3 regions of the Mesorhizobium sp. M8A.F.Ca.ET.202.01.1.1 genome follow, and region 2 is predicted to be linked to each of the others. Evidence: predicted binding sites of a transcription regulator. Region 2 holds the regulator's gene; each other region holds the start of a gene.

Region 1 (4,213 bases), on a different contig from region 2:
GCTGCCGCGACGACCGGACCCGCCAGCGGGCCACGACCGGCTTCGTCCATCCCCGCGACCGGCCATAACCCATCGGCCATCGCCTTCGTCTCGAAGGAGAAATCGGGTTTCTCGACGATTTCGAAGAGAAGCGGAGAATCAGAACGCGCGCGAGCCATGTTGCGGCGAGGTTCGCATCGGCTCCGATTCTCCGCAAGTCCCTCCGGGTCGGGTGGGGCGCCGGACCGGGAGGGCACCGTCTGCTGGCCGGGGCAGGCCGGACGGGATTCTTGGCCGCGGCGGTCATGAACAGCCCGCGGCGATTTTCAATTTTCAGAGCAGCATCAACTGCTCCTGGTCCTTGCCGGCGGCGACGAACTGGTCAGTCCGCAGCGTGCGTCGCTCCGCATTGAGGCCGAGCCGCTTGGCGGTGATTTCGAAGCGCCGGCCGATCTGCCAGGCATAGGGACCGGCGCCCTTCATGCGCTTGCCCCATTCCGAATCGTAGTCCTTGCCGTCGCGCATCGAACGGATCAACGACATGACGTGGCGATAGCGGTCGGGATAGTGACGCAGCAGCCAGTCCTTGAAGATCGGGCTGACCTCCAGCGGCAGGCGCAGCACCACATAGCCAGCTTCGCGCGCTCCGGCATGGTGTGCCGAGTCGAGGATGCGTTCCATCTCCTGGTCGGTCAGGCCCGGAATGATCGGCGCCACCATCACCGAAGCAGGGATACCGGCATCCGAAAGCTGCCTGATCGCTTCCAGCCGCTTGGTCGGCGTCGAGGCGCGGGGTTCCATCGTCCTGGCCAGCATGCGGTCGAGCGTCGTCACCGACAGCGCCACCTTGGCGAGCCCGCGCTCGGCCATGCGCGACAGAATGTCGATGTCGCGCACCACCAGGGCCGATTTGGTGACGATGCCGACCGGATGACCGCGTGCCTCCAGCACTTCGAGGATTTCGCGCATGATCCGGTACTGCTTCTCGATCGGCTGGTAGGGATCGGTGTTGGTGCCGATGGCGATGGTGCGGGGCTGGTAGCCGTCCTTCGACAACTCCTTGTCGAGCAGGCGTGCCGCGTCCGGCTTGGCGAACAGCTTGGATTCGAAATCCAGGCCCGGCGACAGGCCCATGAACGAGTGTGTCGGCCGCGCGAAGCAATAGACGCAGCCGTGCTCGCAGCCGCGATAGGGATTGATCGACCGGTCGAAGGAGATGTCCGGCGATTCGTTGCGCGTGATGATGGAGCGCGGCTTCTCCACCTGCACCTCGGTCTTGAACGGGGGCAGTTCCTCCAGCGAACTCCAGCCGTCGTCGAAGACATGTCGGCTCACGGGTTCGAACCGGCCGGACGGATTGATGCCTGCCGACCGGCCACGGTTGCGGTCCGGACGGACCCGCATGCCGCTCTGCTCGATCATCGCGTTGGCCATTTCGGCTCGTCCTGCTCCGAAGGCTGCAATGTCGGCGCGCATGATCGGTTCCATCTTCGCCCGCTCCCAGGGACTGTCCATGTTCTGTCGAATCGCTCTGCTCATGGAAATTATTCCTATTTTGTTGATGAGAACAAAGCAAGAACTTTTTATGGTGCGGCGCAAAAACTGGCGTCGGTCGGCGCTTTCCGCTATTCGGCTCATGATGCTCAGTGTTCTCATCGAAACGCATAATGACGAGGAGGGTCTCGCCCGCACGCTGGCGACGCTGATCGGCGGCGCGGTCGAGGGCGTGGTGCGCGATGTCGTCGTCTGCGACACCGGCTCCACCGACCACACGCATCGCGTGGCCGAGCATGCCGGCTGCCACTATGTGGGGAGCGGCGGCATCGCCGCCGGCATTCGCCAGGCCAAGGGTGACTGGCTGCTGTTTCTCGAACCGGGTGCGAGGCTGGTGGAGGGTTGGATCGACGCGGTTGTCGCCCATACCGCCAGGCAGACAATGGCCGCCCGGTTCTCGCGGGCGCGGGGCAGCCGTCCGCCGTTCCTGGCCCGGGTCTTTTCGGCAAACCGTGCGCTCGCCGACGGCCTGGTGATCAGCAAGCGGCAGGCGGCATCTCTGTCCAAGAATGCCGGCAGCGCCGAGGCGTTGGCGCGCGGTCTGGCGACAAAGAAGCTCGACGCCGAGATCTGGGCGGCGCCGCCGAGGCAGAGGTGATTTTTTGCGGCTGCTCTGTCCATTGTGCGTTGCACAAAAACTGACGCGCGGGTAACTTTCCGACAAGGCGGGTGAATTGGGTTTGGGTCATGCCGGAACGGCAGGCTCCGACATTGCGTCGGCGCTGCATCATACCCTTGAGGATCCCCATGAACCTTTCGACCACTGACAAGTCCGGCACTGCCAGTCTCGAGGCCATTGCACGCAATGGCAGCCTGCTGCGCCGCATCGCCGTGCGCATCCCGACCTATCTGAAGGACCTGCGCGAAAACCCTGCCTGGCTGCCGATGTTCGTTCTGGCGCGTACCATGCCCGGGCGCCGGATGCATTGGCTGGGCGCGAAGCGCGCTCGTCCGGCCGACAATGCCGGGGACACGATGTTCAGGGGCGTTCAGCGCGAGGCCGTCGTCGGCGCGTTGCGGTCGGACGGGCTGTTCTCGGGGCTGATCCTGCCGCCTGATATCCACGAGGAGATTGCCAGCTTCGCCCGGCGCACGCCCTGCTACGGCAATTTCGACCGCCGGCTCGAATTCGTGCCCGGCGAACATGCCGAAGCCGAAAAGCGCCTTGGCCGCTCATTGCTGAGCGGCCATTATTTCGAACGCATCCTCGACTGCCCGGCGGCACTCGCCATACAGCGCGACCCGCTGCTTCTCGACATCGCCGCGCACTATCTCGGCGGCCAGGCGAAACTCATCACGACACGCATCTGGTGGAGTTTTCCGACCGGCGAGGCGTCCGACGCCGACAAGAACCTTGCCTCGCTCGGCAAGTATCATTTCGATCTCGATGACTGGCGGATGTTGAAATTCTTTTTCTACCTCAAGCCCGTCGACGCCGAGACCGGTCCGCATGTCTATGTCAGGGGAAGCCACAGGCGCCGCGCCATAAGGCATCAGCTCACCCTTCTCGTCGGCCATCCCGCCCAGGATGTGCTGGACGTGTATGGCGAGCAGAGCCCGGTGACCCTGACCGGAGAGGCTGGCCTCGGCTTCGTCGAAGACCCCTTCGGTTTCCACATGGGCACGGTGCCGGCACGCACGCCACGGCTGATGATGGAAGTTGGCTTCGGCGTCTCCAAGCCGTCGCGCCGTCGTTTCCATGGCGAGCCGGTCATCCGCTGAAGGCAGGTCAGGCGAAGCTCATCTCGACCGGCATCCAGCGAAGGCGACGCCTGGCTTGCCGCTCAGCTCTGTTTTCCCAGTCGAAGTCGACCAGGACCGATTCTCCGGTGAACGCCCTGTGATCGTCCAGGGCGTTGACGATCAGGATGGCCCTGGCCTCGTCATTTTCCCCGGCGATCGCGGCGGCATAGACGCCGCATTCTCGGCAAATCAGATAGTCGGCGGTCTCCAGTCCGAACCGGTATTTGCGCAATCGCCTTGCGTCCTTGACCGAGATGATCAGCCTGCCGTCAGGATCGGCGAAGGCGCGCGCGCCATGCTTTGTGCAGAACGAGCATTGGCAGGCGCGGACTTCGATTTGCGATGGATCCAGCTCGGTCGAAAATCGCAGGCGTATATTGCCGCAATGGCACCCACCAGTGTGCATGGTTCCAGTTTGCACGGCCATATCTGCCTTCTCGTGAACGGTAGGGATCGCCCACGAAGATACTGTCTCCGGCATCCGGTTTGGAATGGCCGTTCGAAGGCGCCCGGCGCTGTTCTGCCTGGCGAACACGGCGTGAAGTCGGCACTTTGCCTAGGCTTTTTAAGGGGCTGATTTGCCGCGCCGCAGATGTTCGTCCAGGCGCGGCATGATCTCGACGAAGTTGCAAGGCATGTGCCGGTAGTCGAGCTGTGCCTCGATGATGCCGTCCCAGGCGTCCTTGCAGGCACCGGGCGAGCCCGGCAGCACGAAGACGAAGGTGGCGTTGACGACGCCGCCGGTCGCCCGGCTCTGGATCGTCGAGGTGCCGATTTTGTCGTAGGAGATGCGGTGGAACACTTCCGAAAAGCCGTCCATGCGCTTTTCGAAAATCGGCTCCAGCGCCTCGGGCGTCACATCGCGGCCAGTGAAGCCGGTTCCGCCGGTGGTGATCACGACGTCGATGGCCTTGTCCCGCGACCACGCCAGGACGGT
Region 2 (4,213 bases):
GGCTTGCCGGCGCCAACTCCGTCTCCTGCCGCACGCAGGATCGTGCGCGCGCGCCGGCAAATCGGCCGGATATCCTTGCTTCGCCTGCGCCACGGCTTGGCCAAGGCGGCGGAGCTGGAACTTGACCGGGGCATCGCCTTCCTGCTGGTGCCGGTCTGCCTGGCGGTTGGGGCGATCGGCTACTTTTCGCTGGCGACCGAGCCCGATTTTGCAAAGCCTGTCGCGGTCATGGTGCTGGCGGCGACCTGTGCATTCGTCTCGCGTTCCTGGCCGAAAACCCATCTGTGTTTCATGGCAGTGCTGTTGTGCGCGCTGGGCCTGCTCGCGGCGAAGGTCGAAACATGGCGAGCAGGAACCCGGATGCTGGGTTCGGAAATCTCGACTCAATTGACCGGCCGCGTGGTCTCGCTCGAGGAGATGGAGAGCGGCCGTATCCGGTTGACCATGGACGTGATTTCGACCGCCCGGCCGAAATTGCGCTATGCGCCGGAAAGGGTCCGGCTTTCGGCACGCAAGATACCGCCGGAAATGACCGCTGGCTCGCTTATCACAGGCTACGCCAAACTGCTGCCGCCGACCGGTCCGGTGCGGCCGGACAGCTACGACTTCTCCTTCGACAGCTATTTCGCAGGCATCGGCGGCAGCGGCTTCTTTCTCGGCAATCCAACGGTTGTCGCTACCGACGATGGTGAGATGTCGCTGCCAGCCCGTCTTTTTTCAAGCATCGAAAACGCCCGCGAAGCCATCGCCGACCACATCAGGGGCAGCATCGGCGGCGCCGAAGGCGAGATCGCGGCGGCGCTGATCGTCGGCGTGCGCGCCGGCATTCCCGATGAAATCAACGAAGCGATGCGGCGTACCGGCATCTATCACATCATTTCCATTTCGGGACTGCATATGGCGCTGGTCGCCGGCACCATCATGGGTCTGTTGCGCGGTGCCTTCGCGCTGTTTCCAGACTTTTCCGCGCGCCGGCCGGTGAAGAAATATGCGGCCGCCGCCGCACTTTTCTCGATCGCCGCCTATCTCGTCATTTCCGGTGTCGTCGTTGCGGCCGAACGCAGCTTCATCATGCTGGCGGTGATGCTGATTGCCGTCTTGTTCGATCGCGCGGCGCTCACCATGCGCAACCTGGCCATCTCGGCGATCGCCGTTATCCTGGTTTCCCCGCACGAGGTCGTCGGCCCGAGCTTCCAGATGTCGTTCGCGGCAACCGCGGCCCTTGTTGGCGCCTATGCCGGCTGGGCGGACCACCGCGCTGGTAAGACGAGGCCACCGTCGCCAAAGCGGTCACTACCCGGGTTCCTGACGCGAAAATTCCTGCTGGCGACAGGTGGATTGGCCATGACCTCCATCATTGCCGGCAGCGCGACGGCGCTGTTTGCCATCTGGCATTTCCAGCGCGTATCGCCGCTCAGCCTGTTCGCCAATCTGGCCGTCATGCCGATCGTGTCGGTGGTCGTCATGCCTTTTGCGGTCCTCAGTTCGCTGGCGATGCCCTTCGGCGCCGACGGCCCGTTTCTCTACGTGATGGGCAAAGGCCTGACAGCGATGATCGCCGTATCGTCATGGATATCGGAGCGCTCGCCAATCGATGGGGTAGGTCTGATCTCGCAGCAATCCGTGCTGCTGGTGGCCGTCGCGCTGGTCATCGCGACGATGGCGACGACCTGGCTGCGGCTCGCGGCACTGCCATTCGCACTTGCCGGTCTGTTGACTGTGTCGGACATACGCACGCCCGACGTGCTGATCTCGGAAGACGCACGGCTGGTCGCACTGCCGATCGGCAATGGCGAACTGGCCGTCAACCGGGAACGTCCGAACGAATTCGCGGCCGACAACTGGAAACGCGCTCTGGTCTCCGAAACAATCGTCAAACCGGAAATGTTCGACAAGGCGGACGGGCAATTCGATATTGCCGCTCCCACCGACCTGCCGCAGGGATCGCCGTTCTATTGCCGCGAAGGCCTTTGCCTTGCCAGGCACCCTTCCGGCGCGATCGTCGCCTATGTCGAGGATCGCAAGAACACCTGGAAAGCCTGCGCCTTCGCCGACCTGATCGTCGTCAATGACGCGACCGCCTATGACGCCTGCCACAATCCGCTGGTTGTCGTCGTCACGAAACGGCAGCTCGCCCGCAAGGGAAGTGCTGCCGTCTTCTTCGATCCCCAGTCGGCCACAACCCCGGCTGTGATCGAATTCGCTGTCGACGGACCATACCGGCCCTGGCACGAGCAGCGAAAATTCTCACGCGAGGCGAGGGGGCTGCCGCCCTATAAAAAGCCAGACAAGTCCGATGGCAAACCGGCTCAGTAGCGCCTGATCAGCCCGACCAGCTTGCCTTGTACCTTGACTCTGTCCGGCCCGAAAATACGCGTTTCGTAGGCTGGATTGGCGGCTTCGAGCGCGATCGAGGCGCCTTTACGGCGGAACCGCTTCAGCGTCGCTTCCTCCTCGTCGACCAGCGCCACGATGATTTCGCCCGGACTTGCCGTGTTCGCATTGCGGATGATGACCGTGTCGCCGTCGAAGATACCAGCCTCGATCATCGAGTCACCCTTGACCTCCAGCGCATAGTGCTCGCCGCCCATGATCATATCCGGCGGCACCGAGATCGAATGCGTCTGATGCTGGATGGCATCGATCGGCACACCGGCGGCGATACGGCCCATGACCGGGATGGACACGGCTGAAACCACATCGTCGTCATTGCCGGCCGCGGGCAGACGCGAAGGCGCCGTCGCCGGCTTGAGCTGGCGGCCAAGATTGTTTTGACCAAGGCTGCCCTGGATGACGCTGGGCGAAAATTTCTTTGCCGCGTTCAGGCCGGGCGCGATCGAATCCGGCAGCCGCAGCACCTCCAGCGCGCGCGCCCGATTGGGTAGCCGGCGAATGAAGCCGCGTTCCTCCAGCGCCGTGATCAGGCGATGAATCCCGGATTTGGAGGCAAGATCGAGCGCTTCCTTCATCTCGTCGAAGGAGGGCGGTATCCCGCTTTCCTTGAGCCGTTCGTGGATGAACATCAGCAGTTCATGTTGCTTGCGTGTCAGCATGGCGGCCCCCAAGGCATTGAACGAAGGTCTGAACCAGAATCGAAAAAACAAACCCAGAACAAACACTATCTGTTCCAGTTGTGTTCCGCAACCGTTTAAAGTTTAATGAATTTGTTAAGGCTGCGGATGTTTTTTGTCCGCTACGGCGGGCAGAAGCCGACCTTTTCCGCCATCGGCAGGCCCATTGAAATCGTTATGGTTAATGGCCTGTGGCCCATCCGCTCCCGAGTTTGGCGTCAGCCGTTCGGAAGGCTTTCCCCGGGCGGATTGTATAATTTATCGGTCCGTTATTCGCGGAACGAAACGAAACCAAAACGCCAACGACTGGCAGCTTCGGGGCAGCGATGGACCCAGGCGTCCGGCCCCACTCCGACCAACGCGTGCGAATAGGTGTCGCGGAAGCGCCGGAGTCATCCCGAACCAGCTTTCAAGCTGCCGGCGCGGGCGGCGTATTTGGTCGGGCCGCTGTCTTCGCTGTGGACATAGACGTGCAGGGTGTAGCCGATATGGGCCACCATCAGCGCCTTGGCCCGCTCGACGTCACGATCGAGTGCCGCTTCCATGATCGCGGTATGGTGTTCGATCGCAATCGCTTCGCGCAGCGCCTCCATCGCCTCTTCGTAGCCATCCTTGAGGCCGGCCGCGGCCCGCAATGTCGGCGCCAGACCAAGAAAGCGATGATGCCGGCGCAATTGATCCGAGATCGTCGAGCGGAAACGCAACAGCCAATCGCATGTGGCGGCACTCAGCAGCGCCGCATGGAAAGCCTCGTGATTCTCGTCCCATTTGTCGACCGCCGCATCCGAGGGATCGTCGACCGCGGTTTTGCAACGGGAGAGCCGGTAGTGGGCGGTGACCACGGCATCTTCCCATTCCTTGCCGCCTTTCTCCATCGATTCGAGGAACAGGGGGATCTCGACCACCATCCTGGCGCGCGCCAGGTCCTCCAGTTCGGCCCGCGACACCCGAGCCACGGTAAAACCGCGATTGCTGATGGCGGTGACCAGGCGTTCGGCCTCGAGCCGCGACAAGGCTTCGCGCAATGGCGTCCAGCCGACTCCATAGGTGCCGCGCAGTGCACTCAGTTTGAGCGGGGCGCCGGGCATGAGGCGCGTGGTCAGGATATCGCGCCGCAACAGCTGATAGGCTGCCTCCGTCTT
Region 3 (4,213 bases), on a different contig from region 2:
CCGCCGAACGGTCGTTCTTCCACATGTCGGTGTAGCCGCTCTCTTCGAGAATGGTCTCGGCGAGCTCGGTGTGCGGGGTGGTTTCCAGCGCCTTCTGCCAGCGTTCGAAATTGGCCGCGACCTCGCGCAGCGCAGCGCGCGGTTTCGGCTTCAACTCGTCGCTTTCGGCGAGCGTGCCCGCCGCCTCAAGCATCGGGATGCGCATGCCGCGCGCCGTGTCGTGGATCTGGCGGATGGTCGCTTCGCCCAGGCCGCGCTTGGGCACATTGACGATGCGCTCGAAGGCGAGGTCGTCGGTGCCGTTGGCGACGACGCGGAAGAAGGCCAGTGCGTCGCGGATTTCCATGCGCTCGTAAAAACGCGGGCCGCCGATGACGCGATAGTTCAGGCCGAGCGTGATGAAGCGATCCTCGAAGGCGCGCATCTGGAAGGATGCGCGCACGAGGATCGCCATGTCGTTCAAATTATGCTTCTGGCGCTGGTAGGCCTCGATGGTCTCGCCGATGGCGCGGGCTTCCTCCTCCGAATCCCACGCGGCGTGGACGTTGACCTTGCCATCCTCGGGATCGTTGCGGTCGGTGAACAGCGTCTTGCCGAAACGGCCCTCATTATAGGCGATGAGATGGGAGGCGGCGCCCAATATGTGCGCGGTCGAGCGGTAGTTGCGTTCCAGCCGGATGATGGTGGCGCCGGGGAAATCCTTGTCGAAGCGCAGGATGTTGTCGACCTCGGCACCGCGCCAGCCATAGATGGACTGGTCGTCGTCGCCGACGCAGCAGATGTTAACGGTGGCCCTGTCGCGCGAGGCGCCCCCCTCTGTCCTGGCGGACATCTCCCCCTCAAGGGGGGAGATCGGCTTGCCTTCCGGCCGCTGCGCGAGCAGCCGCAGCCACATGTATTGGGCGGTGTTGGTGTCCTGGTACTCGTCGACGAGGATGTATTTGAAGCGCCGGTGATAGTCCTTCAGCACATCGGGATTGGCGCGGAAGATGCGGATCGGGTGGCAGAGCAGGTCGCCGAAATCGCAGGCGTTGAGCGTCTGCAGACGCTCCTGATAGGCCTTGTAAAGCTCGCGGCCCTTGCCGTTGGCGAAGCTGCGCGCATCGCCCTCGGCGATGTCGGCCGGACCCTGGCCCTTGTTCTTCCAGCCGTCGATCATCTGGGCGAACTGTTTTGCGGGCCAGCGCTTGTCGTCCAGGCCCTCGGCCTGGATCAGCTGCTTGATCAGCCGCACGACGTCGTCGGTGTCGAGGATGGTGAAGTCGGATCTCAGGCCGGCAAGCTCGGCATGGCGGCGCAGCAGCTTCACGCCGATCGAGTGGAAGGTGCCGAGCCACGGCATGCCCTCGACATTGCCTTCGCCGATCAGGATGCCGATGCGCTGCTTCATCTCGCGCGCGGCCTTGTTGGTGAAGGTGACGGCCAGGATCTGCGAGGGGAAGGCCCTGCCGGTGGCGAGGATGTGGGCGATGCGGGTGGTGAGCACGCGAGTCTTGCCGGTGCCGGCGCCGGCCAGCACCAGAACCGGGCCTTCGGTGGTCTCCACCGCCAGCCGCTGCTCGGGGTTCAGCCCCCTGAGATAGTCCGGCGCATTGTTCTGGCCGCCGCGGGCAGCCATGGCGCGCGCGGCAATGCCCGACGGGGCCGTGGGCCGCGCATTGGGTTCGTCGAAAAAGGGCATGTCTTCGGAAAAGCCGGACATCTCCCCCGAATGTAGTGATTCGGGAGGGAAAGACCAGAACTGTCTACGTTTTGTTCCGGTAAAGTGCCTGATACGGCCACTCGAGCGATATGGCGGCCGGCGTTGTGAACAACCGCGGTGGGGGCAAGGTTGCCGCCGCGGACCCTTGACCTGCGCTTGACAGGCGCGGCGGTCGGGAGAAAGTTGCGTATGGGGCGGCACGCAATGCCGGGTTGCCCAGAGCCGCCATGCGCGCAACAGTCGAAGGAGTTTCATCTTGGCTGTCACGATCACCTCCCTCGTCCTCTTCCTCATCGGTCTGGCGCTTGGCGCCGGCGGCATCTGGTTGGCTTCGCTGGGCGGCAGTTGGTACTACATCATCGTCGCTCTCGCCTTCCTGGTCGCCGCCTGGCTGCTCTACCGGCGCCGTTCCACTTCGCTCTGGCTCTACGCGGCGATCGTGCTCGGCACGCTGGCCTGGGCGGTCTGGGAAACCGGCTTCGACTGGTGGGAACTCGGCCCGCGCGGCGGCATCATCGTGCTGGTGGCGCTGTGGCTGCTGACGCCGTGGGCGCGGCGGGGCCTTGCCGGTCCGGACGGCCGCGCGCCACTGATCCTTGCCGTGCTGGCATCGCTGGCGGTGGCCGGCTATTCGATGACCACGGACCCGAAGGACATAGGCGGCGCGCTCGACACCGACAAGGTGATACCCAACGCCAATCTCGGCGGCGACGTGCCGGCGGGCGAATGGCACTATTACGGGCGCACGCAGTTCGGCCAGCGCTATTCGCCGCTCGACCAGATCACACCGGATAATGTCGCCAATCTGCAGCCGGCCTGGACCTACCGCACCGGTGATGTGAAGGGTCCGGACGATGTCGGTGAGACCACCTACCAGGTGACGCCGCTCAAAGTGGGCGACACGCTCTATATCTGCACGCCGCACAATTTCGCCATCGCGGTCGATGCGGCGACCGGCAAGGAGAAGTGGCGCTACGATCCCAAGATCAAGCTCGACAAGGACCGCCAGCACCAGACCTGCCGTGGCGTCTCCTATTATGCCGATGCCGCCGGCGCCGCCGGTCAGCCCTGCGCGACGCGCGTCTATCTGCCGACCTCGGATGCGCGGCTGATCGCGCTCGACGCCGCCAACGGGCAGGTTTGCCCAGCCTTTGCCGAGGGCGGCACGCTCAATCTGCTGACCAACATGCCGTATCCGAAGTCCGGTTATTACTACTCGACTTCGGCGCCGCTGATCGCGGGCGGCAAGATCATCGTCGGCGGCGCGGTCAACGACAATTATTCGACGCAGGAGCCGTCCGGCGTCATCCGCGCCTATGATGCGAGCACCGGCAAGCTGCTATGGAACTGGGATTCCGGCAATCCGGACCAGACGACGCCGCTGGCGGCCGGCCAGACCTACACCGCCAACTCGCCCAACATGTGGTCGACGCCGAGCGCCGACGAGAAGCTCGGCCTGCTCTATGTGCCGCTCGGCAACCAGACGCCGGACCAACTCGGCGCCGGGCGCAGCGCCAATGTCGAGAAATTCTCCTCCTCGATCACCGCGCTCGACCTCAATACCGGGCAATTGAAATGGGTGCGGCAGACCGTGCACCATGACCTCTGGGACATGGACGTGCCGGCGCAGCCGAGCCTGGTCGACATCACCAAGGCCGATGGTTCCGTCGTGCCCGCGCTGGTCGGGCCGACCAAGCAGGGCGACCTCTATGTGCTCGACCGGCGCACAGGCGAGCCGGTGATCGCGGTGAACGAAGTGCCGGCGCCGGGCGGCGCCATCGAAGGCGATCACACATCGCCGACGCAGCCGGTTTCCGATCTTACCTTCATGCCGAAGCCGCTGACCGGCGCCGACATGTGGGGGATCACCATGTTCGACCAGCTGGCGTGCCGGATCGAATTCCAGGGCCTGCGCTATGAAGGCCGCTACACGCCGCCTTCCGTCCAGGGCTCGCTGATCTATCCCGGCAATTTCGGCACCTTCAACTGGGGTGGCGTGGCGGTCGATCCGGTGCGGCAGGTGATGTTCGGCATGCCGACCTACCTGGCATTCAAGTCACAACTCATCCCCCGCGACCAGGTGCCGCCGCCGGACGAGGGGCGCGGCAGCGAGCAGGGGCTGAACCGCAATGAGGGCGCCCCCTACGCAGTGGTGATGGGACCCTTCCTGTCGCCGCTCGGCATCCCCTGCCAGGCGCCGCCCTGGGGCTATGTCGCCGGGGTTGATCTGAGGACCGGACAGATCGCCTACAAGCATCGCAACGGCACCGTCTACGACATGACGCCGCTGCCGTTGCCGCTGAAGGTCGGGGTGCCCGGCATCGGCGGGCCGATGATCACGGCCGGCGGTGTCGCCTTCCTGGGCGCCGCCGTCGACGACTATCTGCGCGCCTATGACCTGACTTCAGGCAGGCAGCTCTGGCGGGCGCGGCTGCCCGCCGGGGGGCAATCGACGCCGATGACCTATACGGTCGCGGACGGGCGCCAGTTCGTGGTCATCGTTGCCGGCGG

Evidence for each region. The regulator LexA, encoded in region 2, represses DNA repair genes until DNA is damaged. The targets are predictions, from matches to a motif close to TGTTCNNNNTGTGTTCNG.
Region 1: the regulator LexA is predicted to act here: its motif matches at 1,543-1,560, upstream of EN845_RS28070 (PA0069 family radical SAM protein).
Region 3: the regulator LexA is predicted to act here: its motif matches at 1,743-1,760, upstream of EN845_RS15185 (UvrD-helicase domain-containing protein).

Annotation. Positions count from the first base shown of each region.
Region 1 covers NZ_SRUN01000015.1:136,066-140,278, reverse strand. Annotated here, with positions in the region: gene EN845_RS28075 (ribonuclease HII) at 1-158, opposite strand, end outside; gene EN845_RS28070 (PA0069 family radical SAM protein) at 313-1,467, opposite strand; gene EN845_RS28065 (glycosyltransferase) at 1,619-2,131, shown strand; gene EN845_RS28060 (hypothetical protein) at 2,281-3,255, shown strand; gene EN845_RS28055 (hypothetical protein) at 3,263-3,703, opposite strand; gene moaB (molybdenum cofactor biosynthesis protein B) at 3,842-4,213, opposite strand, start outside.
Region 2 covers NZ_SRUN01000010.1:131,905-136,117, forward strand. Annotated here, with positions in the region: gene EN845_RS21600 (ComEC/Rec2 family competence protein) at 1-2,316, shown strand, start outside; gene lexA (transcriptional repressor LexA) at 2,310-3,053, opposite strand; gene EN845_RS21610 (GntR family transcriptional regulator) at 3,464-4,213, opposite strand, start outside.
Region 3 covers NZ_SRUN01000006.1:100,707-104,919, forward strand. Annotated here, with positions in the region: gene EN845_RS15185 (UvrD-helicase domain-containing protein) at 1-1,702, opposite strand, end outside; gene EN845_RS15190 (glucose/quinate/shikimate family membrane-bound PQQ-dependent dehydrogenase) at 1,959-4,213, shown strand, end outside.